3 regions of the Janthinobacterium sp. EB271-G4-3-2 genome follow, and region 1 is predicted to be linked to each of the others. Evidence: predicted binding sites of a transcription regulator. Region 1 holds the regulator's gene; each other region holds the start of a gene.

Region 1 (4,198 bases):
CCTGTTCTATGTGTCGAACGGCCAGCGCGTGCCGGAAGACCTATACCTGGCCGACCGCGGCTACCTGATCGATCGCGCCTTCAAGCTCAAGCGCGATGCGGCGGCCACGCAGTTTTCCGATGCCGAACTGCCGCTGCTGATGGCGCAGGCGGCCGCCCGCAACAATGAAGCGCGCGGGGTGCGCCTTGGCTAATTTCGATTTCGACCAGGCCGAAGGCCTGCGCCGCATGCTGGCCGGCCCGCAGCCGCGCGTCATGACGTTCCTGTCGGCCACGCCGCAGGACGACAAGGGCGCCATGCTGGTCAACCTGGGCGCTTCGCTTGTTTACGGCGGCAATGACGTGCTGCTGCTCGACGCCAGCGGCGGCGGCGATGGCGTCGCTGCGCGCCTGGGACTGGCGCACGGCGCCAGCCTGCGCGACGTGGCGCGCCAGCAGTGCGGCTTGAACCAGGTCATCCACCAGGTGCCGCAAGGCTTCGGCGTGGCCAGCCTGGGTGCGCGCAACCACTTGATGGACAGCATGGACTATGCGGGCGAGGACGAGCTGCGCCGCCTGGGCAAGACGTTCGAGGTGCTGGCGCGCCGGAGCGGCATCGTGCTGGTCGACGGCGTCGTGGCAGACGAGGGCGCCTGCTTCCCCGTGCCCTTGATGGCGTCGTCCGATATCGTCGTGCAAGTGTCGACCAGCGCCACCTCGATCAAGGCGGCGTACTGCCTGATCAAGCGCCTGAGCCAGGAACTGGGACGCCGTCCCTTCGGCATTCTCGTCACCGGCGCTTCCGAATCCGAGGCAAAAGTGGTATACGATAATATGGCACAGGCGGCGAGCCGTTACCTGGCCGTGAAGCTGACGTCGATGGGCTCGGTGCCTGCCGATGAGTATCTGCACCGCGCGGCGCGCCTGGGCCGCAGCGTGGTCGATGCGTTTCCGCTGGCCGGCGCCTCGGTGGCGTTTCGCGGACTGGCCGAGCGGCTGGCCCGTTCGGCGGCGCCGGTGCTCGGCGGCACCTTGTACCAGACGGGGAGCCCGCACCAGTTCAGCGCCTGAAGCCAACGGTAGCACCAGATAAGATGAGAAAACAATAAGCAGCCTATGTACACGGTCAAAGGGAAATCGAACAAGGACTATTTGCTGACGGAGCACATTCCGCTGGTAAAGCGTCTGGCGCACCATATGAAGGCGAAATTGCCGCCTTCGGTCGAGGTCGATGACCTGATCCAGGCCGGCATGATCGGCCTGCTCGATGCCATTAGCCGCTATGAAGAAACGCATGGCGCGCAGTTCGAGACGTATGCCGTGCTGCGCATCCGCGGCGCCATGCTCGACGAATTGCGCACCAGCGACTGGCTGCCGCGCAGCATGCGCCAGAACATGCGCAAGATCGAAGAGGCGATGAGCACCTTGCAGCAGCGCCTCGGCCATCCGCCGACGGAGTCGGAAGTGGCGAAACTGCTCAAGATGTCGCTGGCCGACTACCAGGAAATGCTGGGCGACGGCGGCGGCCACCAGCTCGTGTACTACGAAGACTTTCATGACCCGGACGGCAATGACAGCTTCCTCGACCGCCATTGCGTGGACGAGGACAGCGACCCCTTGCGTTCCCTGCTCGATACCGATTTCCGGCAATCCGTGATCGATGCCATCGACGCGCTGCCACCACGCGAGAAAATACTCATGGGCCTGTATTACGAAGAAGAGCTGAACCTGAAGGAGATCGGCGCGGTGATGGGCGTATCCGAATCGCGCGTCTCGCAGCTGCATACCCAGGCCGTCGCGCGCCTGCGCGCAACCTTGAGGGAGCAGGCGTGGACTGGTCCAGCGTAATCGGGCTGGCGCTGGCGCTGGCGGGCCTGTTGGTCGGCCAGGCACTGGAAGGCGGCAAGATGGCCTCCCTGCTGCAGCCGGCCGCCTTTGCCATCGTGGTCATCGGCACCTTCGGCGCCGTGCTGCTGCAAACGCGGCTGCGCACTTTCGTGCGCGGTCTGGAAATGCTGCGCTGGGTCTTCCTGCCGCCAGCCGATACGCGCGCCGCGCTGGCGCGCGATATCGGGCAATGGAGTTTGACGGCGCGCCGCGACGGCCCGCTGGCACTCGAGCGCCTGATGGAAAACACGGCCGACCGCTTCAACGCCAAGGGCTTGCGGATGATTGTCGACGGCATCGCGCCCGACAAGCTGCGCCAGCTGCTCGACGTGGAAATCTCCGCCTACGAAATGGCCGAGCGCCAGGCCGTCAAGGTATGGGAGTCGGCGGCCGGCTATTCGCCCACCATCGGCATCCTGGGCGCCGTGCTGGGCCTGATACACGTGATGGAAAACCTCACCGATCCAAGTAAATTAGGCAGCGGCATCGCCGTGGCCTTCGTCTCCACCATCTACGGCGTGGGCCTGGCCAACCTGCTGTTCCTGCCGGTGGCGAATAAACTCAAGGCCATCGTCTCGCGCCGCGTGCTGCAGTACGAAATCACGGCCGCCGTGCTGTACGACATCGCCACGGGCGACCATACGCGCATCATCGAAGAGCGCGTGTCCAGCCTGCTGCACGAGCACTGACCATGATGCGGCGCGCGCGCAGGAAGTATGACGAGGAACCGGACAACCAGGACCGCTGGCTGATCTCGTACGCCGACTTCATCACCCTGCTGTTCGCCTTCTTTGTCGTGATGTACGCCATTTCGCAGGTCAACGAGGGTAAATACCGCGTCTTCCAGAACGCCATCGGCCAGGCCTTCAGCCTGGAAAAGGGCGCGCCGCCCATCATCATGGAAGCGCCGCAAGCCATTCCTTTGCCGAACCCCGCCCTGAAACGCCGCACGGAAGCCATCCGCCGCGAGCGCGAACACATGACGCGCCTGGCGCAGGACTTGACGTCGACCCTGGCGCCGCTGGTCAAGGAAGGCAAGGTGCGGGTCACGCAGACGAGCCGCGGCGTGAGCGTGGAAATCAATGCCAGCGTGCTGTTCGACCCGGGCGCGGCGCGCCTGACGGTGGAGTCGGACCAGGCCCTGCGCGCCGTCGCCGTGCTGCTCAAGGACGATACGCACGACGTGCAGGTGGAAGGGCATACGGACGTGCAGCCGATCAGCAATTCGACCTTTGCCTCGAACTGGGAATTGTCGGCCGCGCGCGCCAGCGCCGTGGTGCGCCTGTTCATCGCCAGCGGCGTCAAGGCGTCGCGCCTGACGGCCGTCGGCCACGCTGACAACATCCCCGTGGCACCCAACGAAACGGCGGAAGGGCGCGCGCGCAACCGCCGGGTCGCCGTGACGATCCTCTCGGGCATCCCGGAAACGGTGACGGAAGTGCCGACGGCGCCGCCGGCCAGCTAGGACGGGCTGTCGCGCCGGCGCCAGCCCGGCAGGGCATCGGGCATGTCATTCGCTGGTCATACTGGAATGCTAGGCTGTCGCCCTTCTTTTCAGCTTCCAGGTCCATCCCATGTCTTATTCCAGAACGTTGCCTGCTTCGGCCATCGCCATCGTGTTGAGTGTCGCCGCGTGCGGCGGCGACAGCAACCCGGGCGGCAGCGCGCCACCGCTTCCCGCCGGCCGCTGGATCGCCGGCGACCTGCACACCCATACCACGCAATCGGCCGACGCCGACGTCAGCCAGACCTTGGACAAGGTGCTGGCCAAGGCCTTTACCACGTATGGCCTCGACTGGATGGCGCTGTCCAACCATTTGCGCGTCTCCACGCGCGATGCACTGGGCGCGCCGCTGGCGACGCCCATTCCCATGTCCATCGGCGCCGAGCGTTACGAGGTGCCACGCGTGCAGGCGCTGCAGGCGGGTGGCACCTACGCCGACAAACTGATCTTTTCCGGCTTCGAGTGGGACATGCCGACCCACGATCACGTCGGCATCGGCCTGTTCGAGGGCGTGGACAAGCTCAGCGCCAGCACCCGGGGCATGAAAGAGTTCGAATACCTGTTCACCACGCGCGACGCGGCCATGTTCGACGCTGCCGATGTAGTTGCATGGAAAGCAAAATACGGCGATACCCGCTACAACAAGACGGCTGCCGATGCCTTGCAAGCCATCAACTGGCTCAAGCAGAATTATCCCGAGACCAGCTACGCCGTCATCAACCATCCGTCGCGCAACAAGGGCAGTTACAGCATCGCCGACTTGCGCGCCTTTAACGATGCGGCTCCCAACATCATGTTCGCCATCGAAGGCATGGTCGGCAACCAGATG
Region 2 (4,198 bases), on a different contig from region 1:
TGCGCGCGCGGTAGCGGAACAGCAGCTCCTGCAGGCGCTCGTCGGCAAACGAGGGGCGGGCCGTGGCCAGCTTGGCCGGCGTTTCGCGGCGCAAGGATTCGAGCAGGCGGCGGTCGTCGTTGCTGACAAAACCGTTATACAAATCCTCATCCACGTCCAGCGCCGCATTCGCGCCAGGGCGCTGGAACACTTCGGCCCAGATCGCGTCCATGTTCGGCGCTGTGGCGGCGAATTGCGCGTTGACCTTCGCCGCGTCCACGTCGATGCCCCATTGCGCGGCCATGGCCGGCGACAGGGTTTTCAGGTTGCCGACCAGCATGGGCGACTTATTCAGGTGCACGCTTTTCACGGGCAGGCGCGTCATGCCTTCGGGCATGGCTTCCTTGCGCGTGAACAGCCGCGTGCGGATGGTGTCGGCGTCCAGCTGGAACAGTTCGCGCGGGTCGTAGGCGCAATCCCAGACGAGGATCTCGTTCTTGTTGCTCGGGTGCGTGGCCAGTGGCCAGACGACGCCCACGCAGCCCCGCTCGGCAGGGAACATGCCCGACACGTGCAGGAAAGGCTGGCGCTCGCCGGCGGCCAGGTGCATGCCCATTTCGCTGGCGACCCGGTCCTTCTTGTGCAGCGCCAGGCAGAATTCGAACAGTTTCGGCTGTTTCTGCTTGATCAGGCGCGCCAGGGCGATGGTGGCGCGCACGTCGGACAACGCATCGTGCGCCGCTTCGTGGGCCAGGCCGTTGGCCTTGCTCAAGTGTTCCAGCTTGAAACTGGTCTGGCCATCGTCGCGTTTCGGCCATTCGATGCCTTCCGGGCGCAGCGCATGCGTCATGCGCATCACGTCGAGGATGTCCCAGCGGCCGCAATGGTTTTTCCATTCGCGCGCGTACGGGTCGATCAGGTTGCGCCAGAACAGGAAACGCGTGACTTCATCGTCGAAACGGATGGTGTTGTAGCCCACGCCGATGGTGCCCGGCTCCGAAAAGGCCGCTTCGATGGTGGCGGCGAACTGGTGTTCGGGCACGCCCAGCTGCAGACACTGCTGTGGCGTGATGCCCGTGATCAGGCACGATTGCGGGTCGGGCAGGAAATCATTGGCAGGCTGGCAATACAGCATGATCGGCTCGCCGATCTCGTTGAGCTCGGCATCCGTGCGGATGGCGGCGAACTGGGCCGGGCGGTCGCGGCGCGGCTGGGCGCCAAAGGTTTCGTAGTCGTGCCAAAGAAAGGTCTGGTTAGTCATTGATGGTCATTACTTGGTTGCTTGATTGGTTATCCGGGCCGTAAACGCGCCGCTGCTACAGTTTTCTGAAAACCTGCCGATACTACACGAGAGGATGGTCATCATCGCGTTTCCCGCATGGTGGCATACATTGCCCGTTCAAGGAGGTCTATCGTGTCAATTCCCATCGCCGCAGGCGGCAATTCCACCCCTTCCGTGACTTCCGTCAGTACGGGCGTTGCCGGCAAGGACGATAAAGTCCAACAAAAGGATGGCGTCAACGCTGAAATGAGCGTGAACGACCGCACGAAGCTGCAACTGAACGCGTCCATCATGCAGGCTTCGCTGAACGTGTCCATCGGTTCCGAGAACGAGCCGCTGGCGCTGCTGTACAAGACGGCCATCACGAATATCAATGAAGCGCTGAAGGGCCAGTACGGCGAGGATGCGATCCAGAACGCGGCCTCGCAGGACAATAGCGCCGAAGCGACGGCGAGCCGCATCGTCTCGCTGTCGACGGGTTTTTTTGACGCCTTCAAGAAACAGAATCCGGACATGGACGACGATACGGCCCTGAGCAAGTTCATGGATACCATCAGCGGCGGCATGGAAAAAGGCTTCAAGGAAGCACGCGATATCCTGGAAGGCTTGAAAGTGCTGGGTGGCGATATCGCCGGCAATATCGACAAGACGTATGAACTGGTGCAGAAGGGCTACGCGGATTTCATCGCCGCGCACAGCGGCAAGAAGGATGAGGCCGCCAAGCCGGATGCGACCAAGCCTGCCGACGGCAAGGCTGCCTGAGCTACAGCATGACCCGGTTGCGCCCGTTGGCCTTGGCCCTGTAAAGGGCCGCGTCCGCTGAGGCGATCAGCGCATGGTCGTCCTGTTCGGCCGCCAGGCTGGACACGCCGAAGGAGCCCGTGATGTGCGGCAGCGCGCTGCGCATGTCGGCGAAGATGACGGCTTGCTGCATCCGTTCGCACAGGCGTTCGGCCACCCGCAGAGCCACGTGTTCGTTGGTATCGGGCAAGATCACCATCATTTCCTCGCCACCATAGCGTACGGCAAAATCCGTCGGCCGCAGGGCCGCGCCCAGCACTTGCGCGGCGATGCGCAGCGCCTGGTCGCCCGCCTGGTGGCCGTGCGTGTCGTTGAAACGCTTGAAATGGTCGAGATCTATCATCACCAGCGACAGCGGCGAGCCACTGGCGTGGGCCGTGACGATCATGTTCGGCAGTAAATCCGTCAGCCAGGCGCGGTTGTACAAGCCCGTCAGGCTGTCGACCATCGACAGCTGGCGGTAGAATTCGCCCAGTTTCTGGCGGCGGCGCAGCAGGGCATTGGCGGCGCGGATGCGGAAGGACAGCAGCCGCAGCAGGTTGCGCGCCAGGCCGTTCGATTGCTCGATCAATTCCCAGACGACGGCCGCGTCGATCACCAGCAAGTCGGTTTCTTCCAGGGCGGAAATGGCGGCCAGATTGCTCGCTTCATCGAGCACCGATTGTTCGCCCACGCTTTCGCCGGGCAAGACCTTGCTGACGGTGCCGTCATCCATGCCCGTGTGGATGTCGGCGGCCACGGCCAGCGAACCGCGCAGGACGATGTACAGGCAGGTGCCTTGTGTGTCGGCAATGGCTTCGCCCGCTTCGAGGCGCATGACGGGGCAGGGCGCCAGCATGGCGGCCGTCTGGCTATCCGCCCCATCGCGAAATAACTGTAAATCGCCGATGTTGCAGCCTGAAGCGCCGAAGTTGCCGATCTGTTCCACAATCACACTTTCAAAAAGCCGGCGCGCGCGAGCAGGGGGCCGGTAGCTTCATGATAGCGTAAAGCGGCCTTGGCTGTAACGGCAAAGGCTTGCTTGATGTCACTTACTGTGAGAAATACGACAATTATTTCATTAGCGTGTTAATACGCCGGAATGCTTGCTTTTTTATTATTGATATTGTCGCGCAGGAAGACGGGTCCAGATGTGCAAAGGCAGCCTTGAACGGCTGCCTCAGTCTCTGGAAATCCTGCGGGTGGCGAGTTACTCGGCGGTTTCTTCCGCTTCGGCCGTATCGATCACGGCATTCTTGCCGGTGGCGTGGCGCTTGCTGTCTTGCAGGCGGCCCAGGGCGCTATCGATGGCGCGTTTCAGTTTGTCGGTGGCGCCGGCAACGGATTGATGCACGGTGGCGTTCTGTTCGGTCACGGCAATCGGTTGATAGCCAGCAACGCGTGCTTCCATGACGCAGCGGATATCGTCGGCGCCGCCTTTCGGGCCATTCGTATCGCTGATGTGGACTTCGATGCGGGTCAGATTGTCGCGGAAGCGGTTCAGTGCGCTTTCAAGTACGGATTGCACATGTTCGTTCAGTCCAGCGGTGTTGGCGATGGTGCTGTCGGTATGAATATTGATTTGCATATGCTTACTCCTGTCAATTCAAAAAAAACCCATCTCAGGCGTGTTGCGGCCTGGTTGCTGCCCCATGCACATGACCTCTGTGCATGGAACTTATCTTACTCCTCTTTCCAGTATTTCAAGAGGGTGCGCACGATTAAGATGAGCTTAACCCTTCAGCCAGGTCAAGTTTCCTTGTGGAATTTTTTCGGTTCGCCGTCAGCCTTATCCATTGATGAGGCCTGCCGCGATATTGATCGACAGCCCCAGCACGACCAGGTTGAAGAAAAAGCTCAGCACGGATTGTCCCAGCACGATCTGCCGCATCAGCCGCGTCTGCACGGAAACGTCCGACGTTTGCACGGCCACGGCGATGGTGAAGGCGAAATACAGAAAATCCCAGTAATCGGGGTTTTGCTCGTCGTCGGGAAACTTCAGGGGGCGCAGCGCGGGGTCGGCCTGGTAATACAGGTGGGCGTAGTGGAAGCAGAACAGGGTGCCGACGAGGAACCAGGAACCGACCAGGGTGACGATCGTCAAGCTGTAGTGCAGCGCGCGCTCGTCCGGCGCCAGGTCTTTCATCGAAGACAGCT
Region 3 (4,198 bases), on a different contig from region 1:
CCGACGGCGTCGCTGAGGGCCGCATTCGTCGCGGCCAGCGCCCGCTTGCTGCGCGGCGACTGCTGCGGCGTGCCGCTCAGGGCGCTGCCATAGAAGGCGAAGCGCTGGTCGGCGGCCGCCTTCGGCAAGGTCGTGCTGAAATGGTTGATCGCGTGGAAGGCCAGAAAATCCTTCCACGTGGCCAGCGGCACGCTCGCCACCAATGCCGCGCTGCCCGTCATGGCCGTCGGATGCCAGACGATGAAATCCGTCTGCTGGCCCAGGCCAGCCGCCTGGAAGAACACTTTCCAGTCCAGCCCAGGCGCCTTGCTGGCGAAGTCGGCGGCGCGCCACGCATTATTGCCCTTGGCGACATCGGCCGAATCCTCGCGGCTGGCGTGGCTGGCGGCAATTTGCTGCTCCAGCGCAAACACGCGCGCGGCGCGGGCCGACGCATCGCTGTAGCCAGCCTGCTTGAGCATGGTGGCGATATGCGCCTGATAGCCCGTGCGCAAGCCCTGCATGCGGGCGCTGTCGCTCTGGTAAAAGGCGCGGTCGGGCAAGCCCAGTCCACCCTGCAGCAGATAGGCGACATTGCGCGTGGTGTCGTTCAAATCCTGCGCCACCCACAGGCCGAACAGGTTTTCCGTATAAAAATTGGTGGCGTTGAGCGGGTCGACATCGGCGCGCAGGCTCTCGCCCAGCGCGCGGGCCAGCCCTGCCCGGTCGCGTATGCCATCGATCTTCCTGAGCAGCGGCTTGAGCGGCGCCCAGCCTTTCGCTTCGATAGCCGATTCATCCATCCAGGAACGGTAAAAATCGCTGACCTGGCGCGCGGAGGCATCGGCCTGCGGCGCCGCCGCCAGGCCTTCGACGAGGGCGATGATGCGCTCGTTGGTGGCGTTGGCGAGGATGGCGAACGAACCCCAGCTGCTGCGGTCGGCAGGAATTTCCGTGGCGCGCAGCCAGTCGCCATTCACGTAATCGTAGAAATCGTCGCCGGGCAAGGCCTTCGCGGCAGCGGGGACGGTGGCGCTGGCCGCCGCTTGCTGGCCATGCGCCTGGACAGGCAAGCCGGTCAGCGAGACGCCGGCCAGGGCGAGGGTGATGGCAGCCTGGACTGGGGTCCGGGACCAGGAAAAACGCAAACCGTGCATGGCGATCCTTTCGATGTAATAGCCAAAATCATAACCTGAAAATCCTGCCTTTTTGGGACGAAAAACCGTCCCCTAACTTTTTTGCATGCGGACAAAAAATCGGCATATAGTGGCACGACCGCACGCCGTACCGCGCGAACGCCAAGGAGATTGCCATGCAACTGGAAGCTCTGTTCCAGCATCCCCACGCCCTGCCTGCCGCCCCGAAAATCGTCGATGAATTGGTGCGCAGTTTCGACAACCCCGCGATTGCCACCGAAGACATCGCGCGCCAGCTAGGAGCGGACCCGGCCTTGAGCGCCAAGCTGCTGCGGCTGGCCAACTCGGCCTATTACCATGTCTCGCGCAGCATCGGCACGGTGGAAGACGCCGTGCTGATGCTCGGTTTTGTGACCGTGCGCACCCTCGTCATCAGTTCGGGCCTGGTCAGCGGTTTCAAGGCCGTGCCGGGACTGCATTTGCCGCAGTTCTGGCGCTACAGCCTGCACAGCGCCGTATCCGCCCGCTGGATCGCGAGGCAGACGGGCGACAACCAGGACCTGGCTTTCACCATCGGCATGATGCATGCGATCGGACAACTGGTGATCCATGCCGCCATGCCCGAGCAAGCCATGCAGCTCGACAAGATCGCCCCGCCGCTCGACGCGCGCCGGCTCGACGCGGAACGGGTATCGCTGGGCTACGATTATGCGCAGGTGGGCGCCGAACTGGCGCGCCGCTGGAAGTTTCCGCCCGCCTTTGCCGAGGCCATCGCCGCCTTTCCCGATCCGCTGGCCAAGGCGCCCCTGAACCGCCTGGCCGCCATCATCCACCTGGCCGCCTGGCGCGCGCGCATCGATGAAAACCAGCTGAGCAATGAAGAAATCATCGCTTGCTATCCCAACGAGGTGGCCGAAGCGCTCGGTTTGCCGCCGTCCGTACTGGTCGACAGGATGCCGCCGCCCGCCGAACTGAGCGCAGGACTGGAAGAACTCGTCAAATAAATCCACCGCTGCCGGCATCGCCACCCCGGCATCCATGGGGGTTTGCGGACGATTCCGGCGGCCAGCCAGAAAACATCCAAATTATTTTCACTTTTTTTCAAAAACACCCTCAAGTTCCCGTTGGACCCGCCGTTAATCTGGACAAGCGGTAATCCATTCACTAGTTACGGGTGTGCTCATGACCTCCAACGACGTTCTCTCGATGTACGAAAATATTGCAGGAATGACCAATAAAATGGTCGTGGCCGCACGTTCGAGCGACTGGGATGGCCTGGATACCCTGGAAAACCAGTGCGCCAGCACCGCCAGCGCGACCATGACGGGCAAGGTGCCTGCCCTGGCCGGTGCCTCGCGTCTGCGCAAGATCGACTTGCTCAAGCAAATCCTGGCCAACGACCGCGAAATCCGCGCCATCACGGAACCATGGATGACGCAGCTGCCGAACGCCATGCAGGGTTCGCGCGCACGCATGTAAAACTTGCCGCACCAGAAACGACAAAAGCACCCGCGGGTGCTTTTTTTACGTCTGCCGCCTTCGCAGCGAGCGCGCCATCTGCGGCGCCCGGGAAGCAAGGAAGAGAATTTGGAAGGCGAGCCCCAGGTATCTCCTGGCGTCGCCTCGCTGCCGGTTGCATCCGGCGTTCGCGAGCACATCGTCGGCATCGCGAACCGCTTCCAGACCCAGGCGTTTATGCAACGCTACACCTGTTTGCCGCGCCACGCTATCGTTGGTGACTGCGCCAGGCTGGGGCTGTTTTGTCGTAGAGCAAGTCCACTGAATTCATCATAGCACCATCTTTGAAAAACAGGCAACGTGATTGACCGGCGTTTCCATGTATTTTTTCAATATCTTTTTTTATATCAAATTTCGGCGCCGTCTTGCCATGTCTTTAACGCGAGAACGGCTCCGGTTCCGGCTCGGCCGCCCCATCTTCCACGGCTTCCGTCAGCACGGGCACATCCTTCTTTTTGCGGCTAAACGGCTTGCGCAGCAAGACCCAGTATTTCGATGGCGCGCGCGGCCCCGCCGCCTGCCTGCGCTTGCGCACGACATACACGATGACGGCAGTCAACAACAGAAAGACCAAGGTGCCGATACCGAGCCACAACAGGCCGTTGCCGCCCGCCTTTTTGTCCTTGTCAGCGGCTGGCGCCGCATGCAGAGGCTTGGGTTTGGCATGGGGCACTTCCGCCACGGCCGGTGCAGCGGCAGCCGGCAGGGCCAGCGCCTTTTGCAAGGCGCCGATCTTGCCCTCCAATTCGCCGAGCTTTGCATTCAGAGCCGTGTTTTTCTCATCCAGCGCCACGCACGCTTGCGCCTGCTCCATATTGGCTTGCGGCGCGCAAGCGGCCACGGGCGCCGCGGCGCGGCGCGGCGGACGCAATACAGGAGCAGCCGGTGCGGGCGCGGCGCGCGGCGGCACGAACACGCGCGCCGGACGCACGAGGCCCTCGGCGCGCGCGCGGGCCGCCAGCGCGGCGGCGTCGGGCGACGGCGCGACGGGTACAGGACGTGGCAACGGCAACGGCGCTGGCACGGGCGTCTGAACGGCAGGCCGGACTGGCGCACTGACGGGGGCAGCAGCGGGCGGCGCCGGCGTCAGCCACAAGGTGCCCAGGCGCACGACGGCGCCGCTGCCATTGCCCAGCAATAAATACAGATGCACGTGGCCCGCCTGGATCGCTTGCCGGGTGCTCACGCGCACATAGTGGCGCCCACCGCGTTCCAGCGGGCTGATCGTCAATGCCTGCAGGGCCGGGTCCATGCCGATGCCGCCACCGCGGTACACATCGGGCGAAGCCAGGCGCACGGCCACGCCGTTGATCTCCTCGGGCGCCAGGGCCGTCAGTTCGATCTCGGCCAGCAGGGGCTGGCCCACATGCGACAGCACGGCCATCTCGCCCAGTTCGGCCGCGCCCACCACAGGCGGCAAGGCCAGGCTGGCGGCGGCGCACGCGATCAAAGACCAACGGGGAAGGATGCTGCTCTGCATGGACTGATCGCTTTGATAACAGGATAGATAATCGGGACTCGCCTGTCTTTAACGGCAGGAAATCGCAAAAATATAGATGGCCCAG

Evidence for each region. Region 1 encodes FliA, which starts transcription of late flagellar genes. Its sites were predicted from a motif close to CTAAAGTTTNNNNNNNNNNNGCCGNTA; they were not measured.
Region 2: the regulator FliA is predicted to act here: its motif matches at 1,296-1,322, upstream of IGS55_RS06775 (DUF5610 domain-containing protein).
Region 3: the regulator FliA is predicted to act here: its motif matches at 2,228-2,254, upstream of IGS55_RS06415 (flagellar protein FliT).

The regions. Positions count from the first base shown of each region.
Region 1 is NZ_JACYMG010000003.1:360,351-364,548, reverse strand. It holds gene flhF (flagellar biosynthesis protein FlhF) at 1-193, shown strand, start outside; gene IGS55_RS09490 (MinD/ParA family ATP-binding protein) at 186-1,049, shown strand; gene IGS55_RS09485 (RNA polymerase sigma factor FliA) at 1,095-1,826, shown strand; gene IGS55_RS09480 (flagellar motor protein) at 1,808-2,554, shown strand; gene motD (flagellar motor protein MotD) at 2,560-3,330, shown strand; gene IGS55_RS09470 (S-layer protein) at 3,440-4,198, shown strand, end outside.
Region 2 is NZ_JACYMG010000002.1:362,748-366,945, reverse strand. It holds gene sbcB (exodeoxyribonuclease I) at 1-1,240, opposite strand, end outside; gene IGS55_RS06775 (DUF5610 domain-containing protein) at 1,394-2,023, shown strand; gene IGS55_RS06770 (GGDEF domain-containing protein) at 2,025-2,990, opposite strand; gene IGS55_RS06765 (HPF/RaiA family ribosome-associated protein) at 3,252-3,629, opposite strand; gene IGS55_RS06760 (DUF1345 domain-containing protein) at 3,831-4,198, opposite strand, start outside.
Region 3 is NZ_JACYMG010000002.1:291,573-295,770, forward strand. It holds gene IGS55_RS06405 (M13 family metallopeptidase) at 1-1,136, opposite strand, end outside; gene IGS55_RS06410 (HDOD domain-containing protein) at 1,292-2,119, shown strand; gene IGS55_RS06415 (flagellar protein FliT) at 2,343-2,594, shown strand; gene IGS55_RS06420 (type IV pilus assembly protein FimV) at 3,010-4,113, opposite strand.